Linked DNA regions of Chroogloeocystis siderophila 5.2 s.c.1. The protein of the gene in region 1 interacts with the protein of each later gene in a pairwise test. Links are inferred from orthologs where the notes say so. Each region holds a gene or a part of one and is shown on either strand. Other genes may lie near its edges.

The links. Proteins that work in one complex are often made in the same cells at the same time.
Region 2: the proteins of leuS (region 1) and ligA interact in binary tests that used the Escherichia coli proteins (3 or more experiments, as listed by UniProt). The link is inferred for Chroogloeocystis siderophila 5.2 s.c.1 from one-to-one orthologs.

The regions. Positions count from the first base shown.
Region 1 is NZ_MRCC01000003.1:62,631-66,377, forward strand. Bases 591-3,747 are described here. They hold leuS (leucine--tRNA ligase), read left to right. Parts: upstream 591-954; coding sequence 955-3,540; downstream 3,541-3,747. Other genes in these bases: NIES1031_RS03715 (UTP--glucose-1-phosphate uridylyltransferase), read left to right, coding at 3,605-3,747. Also shown: NIES1031_RS03705 (GGDEF domain-containing protein), read right to left, coding at 1-485.
Region 2 is NZ_MRCC01000017.1:49,581-53,182, forward strand. The notes cover bases 600-3,524. They hold ligA (NAD-dependent DNA ligase LigA), read right to left. Parts: upstream 3,120-3,524; coding sequence 1,080-3,119; downstream 600-1,079. Other genes in these bases: NIES1031_RS18650 (hypothetical protein), read left to right, coding at 3,381-3,524. In the rest of the region: more of NIES1031_RS18650, read left to right, coding at 3,525-3,602. UniProt on the Escherichia coli protein: DNA ligase that catalyzes the formation of phosphodiester linkages between 5'-phosphoryl and 3'-hydroxyl groups in double-stranded DNA using NAD as a coenzyme and as the energy source for the reaction.

The DNA of each region.
Region 1 (3,747 bases):
CCAACTTGAATATGTGCAAGTAAAAGACGCGTAACTGGCTGCGTACTATCTTCTAAATTCAAATTACCGTCTGGTAGCCATACATAAGCATCTGCGGCTTCCTCTAATGCTGTAGCAGTCGTGTCGAGTTCCCAATTCCAATGCGCACGCTTTCTTTCAGCGATGAGTTGTGCGCGATCTTCTACAAGAATACAGTATATCCAAGACAGCGGTGTTTGCTGCTTGAGCCAGCGGCAAAGGTCTAGACTTTGTTCCAAGCCAGCCTGTACCATCAGGATATCGGGAGGTCTGACCTCAATCCAGTTTTGTGCTTCGCTCACATCAACGGCAAACTCTACAGTAAAACCTGTGCCATGACGAATTTGGTATGGCAACCTAGCAAAAAAATCTTTCTCGCCAACGGTTAGAATTGAAGGATGCATGATGCTATCTATCTGCTCAATCTTAATGTTTGGAACTCCAGTAATAAAAGGTTCTGCACACATTAAAGTTTATTTTGTAATGAATAATTTTTAATACTTTAAAATCTTTACGTATTCAAATTAAATTATAGGTTTTTAGAATTTTATCTTGAAATCGGATATTTTATTGTCACTAAATATTCAGTATTAAAATCATTTTTTTATCTTAATTTTATAGAATAATCATTTTTTTGTTTGCTATTGTCTATAGACTCTATCAATTTAAACTACGTATTATCTTTAAGTTAAGTAATATATGTTTTAATTATTTCCGTATTATCACTTATAAAAAGAATCGTTGTCACTAGCAAAAGTATGATTTATATCAAAATTTGATACTTGTCATATCAGCTATGCAAAATTTTAAAAAAACTCAGTGAAGATTAGAGTGAGAAAAAGTCAGAAAAAGTGATGTGTTTTTTATATGTTGAGTAATTTGCTGACTACAGTGGCGGACAAAATCCTTATATTTGCAGCGATAACCATTTAAAATATGGTGACAGAGACAATATCAGGAGTGACTTTCGTGGAGTCGCGTTACAACCCCGCAGCGATCGAGGAAAAGTGGCAACAAACTTGGGCGGAACTTGGTTTAGACCAAACTCAGACAGATAGTGCTAAGCCGAAATTTTATGCGCTATCGATGTTTCCCTATCCGTCGGGTAGCCTGCATATGGGTCACGTTCGTAATTACGTAATTACAGATGTTATTGCCCGATTGAAGCGAATGCAAGGATATCGGGTATTACACCCTATGGGTTGGGACGCGTTTGGTTTACCTGCAGAGAATGCAGCGATTGATCGTGGAATTGGGCCGGCGAAGTGGACGTATCAGAATATTGCGCAGATGCGATCACAACTGCAACGCTTGGGTTTATCAATCGATTGGAATCGCGAAGTCGCAACGTGTTCTCCCGATTATTACAAGTGGACGCAGTGGATTTTCTTGCAATTTCTCAAAGCGGGACTTGCGTATCAAAAAGAAGCCGCAGTCAATTGGGACCCAATCGATCAAACGGTACTTGCCAACGAACAAGTAGACAGCGAAGGGCGATCGTGGCGCAGTGGTGCGAAAGTCGAACGTAAATTGTTGCGTCAGTGGTTCTTGAAAATCACCGATTACGCCGAAGAATTACTCAGTGATTTAGACAAATTACCAGGATGGCCCGATCGCGTCAAGTTGATGCAAGCAAACTGGATTGGTAAATCAATTGGTGCTTATTTAGAGTTTCCCATTGTCGGTTCAGATGAAAAAATTGGCGTTTATACAACACGCCCTGACACGGTTTACGGCGTAACGTATGTCGTTTTAGCGCCCGAACACCCATTGACAAAGCGCGTTACGACACCTGATCGACAAGCCTCGGTAGCAGCGTTTGTGCAAGAAGTTGCGAACCAAAGTGAATTAGAACGTACCGCCGAAGATAAACCTAAACGAGGAATTCCCACAGGTGGTAAAGCAATTAATCCCTTCACCGGCGAAGAAATTCCCATTTGGATCGCAGATTATGTCTTGTATGAATACGGTACTGGGGCTGTTATGGGAGTTCCCGCCCACGACGCGCGTGATTTCCAGTTTGCCCAACAGCAGAATTTACCGATCAAAGTTGTGATTATTCCCGAAAATGGCGATGCATCAGCACCTTTAATGGCGGCTTATGTAGAACCTGGCATTGTGGTAAATTCGGGTGAATTTGATGGCATGGTTTCGACCGACGCGAAAGCAGCGATCGTTCAATACGCCGAGAAACATGGTTATGGCAACGCACGCGTTCAATATCGTCTGCGCGATTGGTTAATTTCGCGACAACGCTACTGGGGCGCACCCATTCCCGTAATTCATTGCCCTAACTGTGGCATAGTTCCAGTGCCCGATGAGGATTTACCTGTAGAATTGCCCGAAGAAGTCGAATTTACAGGTCGTGGTGGTTCGCCTTTAGCACAACTCGACTGGGTAAATGTCCCTTGTCCAACTTGTGGAACACCAGCCAAGCGCGAAACCGACACGATGGATACGTTTATTGATTCGTCGTGGTATTACTTGCGTTATCCTGATGCTAAAAATAATCAGCAGGCTTTTGATCCAGCAAAAACAAATGACTGGATGCCCGTCGATCAGTACGTAGGCGGTATCGAACACGCGATCTTGCACTTATTGTACTCGCGATTCTTTACTAAAGTGTTGCGCGATCGCGGCTTATTGAACTTTGACGAACCCTTCCAACGCCTATTAACGCAAGGAATGGTACAAGGAATTACCTATAAAAATCCTGTAACTGGTAAATACATTGCACCCGCACAAGTCGATCCTAACGACCCCAAAGATCCCGAAACAGGCGAACCGTTACAAGTCTTTTACGAAAAGATGTCAAAATCCAAATACAACGGTATCGATCCTGAAGAAGTCTTAGCAAAGTATGGTGTGGATACCGCACGGATGTTTATCTTATTCAAAGCACCTCCCGAAAAAGACTTAGAGTGGGAAGACGCTGATGTTGAAGGACAATTTCGCTTTTTAAATCGTGTTTGGCGTTTAGTTACTGATTACAGCAATCAGCCAGCGGTTGTTAGTCAGCCAGCAGCATTAACTAAACCCGAAAAAGAATTGCGACGCGCGATTCATACTGCAATCAAGGCTGTGACGGAAGACTTAGAAGGCGAATATCAATTTAACACCGCTGTTTCTGAGTTAATGAAGTTGAGTAACGCGCTTGCTGATGCACCGTGCAAAAACTCCGCAATTTATGCTGAAGGTATTCAAACCTTACTGATATTACTAGCACCTTTTGCGCCCCACATTGCTGAGGAATTGTGGCATCTATTGGGCAATACTGAATCAATTCACATTCAACCTTGGTTGAAGTACGACGAATCAGCCTTAGTCGCTGACGAAATCACGTTAGTGGTTCAAATCAACGGTAAAAAACGCGGTGAATTACAAGTCCCCGCGCAAGCTGACAAAGCCGAACTTGAAAAATTCGCCCGCGAATCTGAAGCCGCGCAGCGTTACATTGAAGGTAAAGACGTAAAAAAGGTCATTGTTGTACCTGGAAAACTTGTCAACTTTGTCGTAGGTTAATTAATTCTTTGCGCTCTTTGTATATACCCTACGGGAAGCCTACACCTATGTGGTTCGTTCCATCATGAAAATTCGCAAAGCAGTAATTCCTGCAGCAGGGTTTGGTACTCGTTTATTCCCAGCAACCAAAGCTATTAAAAAAGAACTCTTCCCAATTATTGACAAAGATAGAAGAGCAAAGCCTGTTATTCAAATTATTGTAGAAGA
Region 2 (3,602 bases), on another replicon or contig:
ACGTAAAGCGATTGACGCAGTGGTGATGTTCAAATTACTGGTAGCGACCGTCTATCATTCATGCAATTTATGGGCTTTGGATTAGCGGATGAAGTTCCTGATGCAACCACAGTTTGGCTATTCCGCAAACAATTGAGCCAACAAGGGTTGATTGAATTGCTATTTGAGCAGTTTGATGGTTATCTCATTGAGCAGGGCTATGCTGCCAAAGGCGGACAGATAGTCGATGCCACTTTGATTCCAGTACCCAAGCAGCACAACAGTGACAAGGAAAATGAACAATTGAAGCACGCACAGACCCCGCAAGAATGGCAGGATAAACCGCATCGATTAGCGCAAAAAGACCGGGATGCCCGATGGACGAAAAAAGGCGGCAAGAGCTACTTTGGTTACAAAACTCATATTGGTGTGGATGTCGAGTATGGTTTGATTCGTCGTTACAGCGTTACCGATGCCTCAGTGCATGATTCTCAAGAGTTGGGCAACTTATGGGACGACGACAACGAAGCCGATACCCTGTAGGCAGACAGTGCCTATCGTTGTGAGGCAACTGAGGCAGTGCTGGAGTTAATGGGCTTTGAGAGTCAAATTCATCCGCGAGGCTATCGCAATCACCCTCTGATCCAAGAGCAAAAACAGTCCAATCGAGACAAATCCAAAACTCGTGCCAGAGTGGAACATGTCTTTGGCAGTTGGGTGATGCAGATGGGAGGTAAATTAGTGCGTTCTATTGGTTTAGCACGGGCTCAGGCATCTCTAGGGTTGAAGAATTTGACCTACAACTTCATGCGTTATATGTTTTTACAGACTCAGAGCGTCTGTTAGGGCAGTCGATGCACGGTGAAATTGATTCCATTGCGTCTCTTGGAGCTGTATGTTGCAGTTTGCTTCACAATTGCTTGGTCAATTCATTGCCTGTTGTCTTATCTGAGATCCCCATCTGCCCAAAAACTAATTTATCGAGGTTCCCTTTATAAAGATCTCTGATCATCTCTTTCCTCTGTGACCTTCGTGTCTCTGTGGTTCGTTAAAAAATACTGTTAACAAACAATTTTGATGTATAAAATTTCTTTTAATTTCTACCCATTTACATCCTTTAGCAACCCCAATAATTCCGCTTCAGACAAACAAGTAACCCCTAATTGTTGTGCCTTCTCCAACTTAGAACCAGCAGCTTCCCCAACAACAACATAATCCGTTTTTTTACTCACAGATTCTGTCACTTTACCACCTGCATTTTGAATTAAAGCTTTAGCCTCGTCGCGTTTTAAGGTCGGCAATGTCCCTGTAATCACAAAAGTTTTACCACTAAGAAGACTCGCCTCAACAGCCGATGTTGTGATTTCTTGAGCTAATTGTAAGCCAGCAGTTTGCAACCGTTTGATTAAAACTTGATTTGCCGGAATGCGGAACCACTGATGCACCGACTGCGCAATTTCAGCACCAATACCATACACTGCGGCGATATCTTCAGGAGTTGCAGCAGCTAACTTTTCTACAGTTGGAAAATGCTGCGTTAAAGTCTGCGCATTCACACTACCCACATGACGAATACCTAGTCCGTATAATACCCTTGACCAAGGTTGCAATTTTGAGTGCGCGATCGCAACCACTAATTTTTCCGCCGATTTTTTCCCCATGCGTTCGAGTGACTGTAACTGCGTAGCGGTTAAATCGTACAAGTCAGCAACCGACTGCACAAGAGCGCGATGTACAAGTTGTTGTACCAGCTTTTCGCCCATACCGTTAATATCCATTGCATCGCGGCTGACCCAGTGTTCAATCGCCCCTTTAAGAATTGCGGGACACGAAGCATTGACGCACCGCGTGACCGCTTCACCTTCAGGGCGAATCACAGGTTGACTGCATACCGGACAATAGGTTGGCATCTGAAAAGGTACAGTATTATCAGGACGTAGTTCTTTTAAAACGCGCACCACTTCAGGAATAATTTCACCAGCCTTGCGCACAATCACGGTATCGCCAACGCGAATATCGAGTTGCGCGACGCGATCGCTATTATGTAACGTCGCCCGTGATACAGTCGTTCCCGCTAATTCCACAGGACGCATTTCAGCAAGTGGCGTTAATGCACCAGTTCGCCCGACATTAACAGCAATATTTTCGACGCGCGTCGGGGCTTCTTCCGCTGGATACTTAAGCGCGATTGCCCAACGCGGAAATTTTTGTGTAAAGCCCAATTGTTCTTGCAGCGCAAACGAGTTAATTTTGACGACGACACCATCAGTCATGTATGGTAAATTCAACCGTTCTGTATCCCAATACTTGTAATAAGCGGCAACTTCCTGAATTGAAGGACACAGTTCGCGATTAGGATTTACGCGAAACCCCATATTCTGCAATAATTCCAAGGCTTCCCATTGCGTGCGCGCAATGCTTGCATCATCCATTCCTGGAATATGTAACGTATAAGCAAAAAAATCAAGTCGTCGCTGTGCCACAATTCGCGAATCGAGTTGGCGTAACGTTCCGGCGGCTGCATTGCGCGGATTAGCAAACAACTGTTCTCCTGCATCGCGCCGTTCCTGATTAATTTGTTGAAATACCTCTAATGGTAAAAAAGCCTCGCCGCGTACTTCCACACGGCTGGGGGGATTTTCTAAATTCAACCGTAAGGGAATCGCGCGAATTGTCCGCACGTTTTGCGTAATGTCTTCTCCTACAATTCCATCACCGCGCGTCGCCCCGCGTACAAGAATGCCATTTTCATAAGTTAAAGCTAAAGCGGAACCATCGATCTTCAGTTCGCACACGTACTCTGCGGATTCTACCTTAGGGGCGTGACGCTTCCAGCGTTCTTGCCAAACTTTCAATTCATCGATATTAAACGCATTTTCTAGACTATAGAGCGGTACATTATGGCGTACTGAGGAAAATTGAGTCGCAGGTTTTTCCCCGACGCGCTGTGTTGGACTATCCGGTGTAATGAACTGCGGATACTGAGATTCTAGCTGTTGTAATTCGCGGTAAAGCTGGTCATAAACGGCATCCTCCATGATCGGATCGTCTAACACGTAGTAGGCGTAGCTTGCTTTTTGTAGCAATTGCCGTAGTTCTACAATGCGTTGTTGTTTAATTTCTGATGCCGGTGGTTGCATAGAACTTTTCCCTTACCGATTGAAATCTCAAGTTTTAGTTTAGCTTCCACGTTTTGAGAATCTGATTGCCCTTCCTCTTCGCAAGCTACTACAAGCTACTACTATAATTAGATGATGAAAATTACACTGCGAAATTCCTAGCAATATTTTCATACGCAGTATCATCTAATTGTTGATAATTATTGCTCTACGACTTCTCACACACCTTTTAACAAAAAATCAAGTATCCTGCTAGATAGCAAAAATGGACAGGTGTGAATCATGAAGGTTTGGCTAGCTTGCTTTGTACTTTTATTTGCTCTCGCTGAGCTTTTTCAATGGATGAAGCAGTTTTCGCTACCGTTGCCGATTTATATTTTGGGTGGTGCGTTTTTAGCGATCGCATCTAACTACGACAAACTTGGCGGTTTACGTTGGCTATCGCATGATCGCGCGTTCATCAATTCTGCAAGTCAACCTTCTATCACTCAATCAACTGCACAG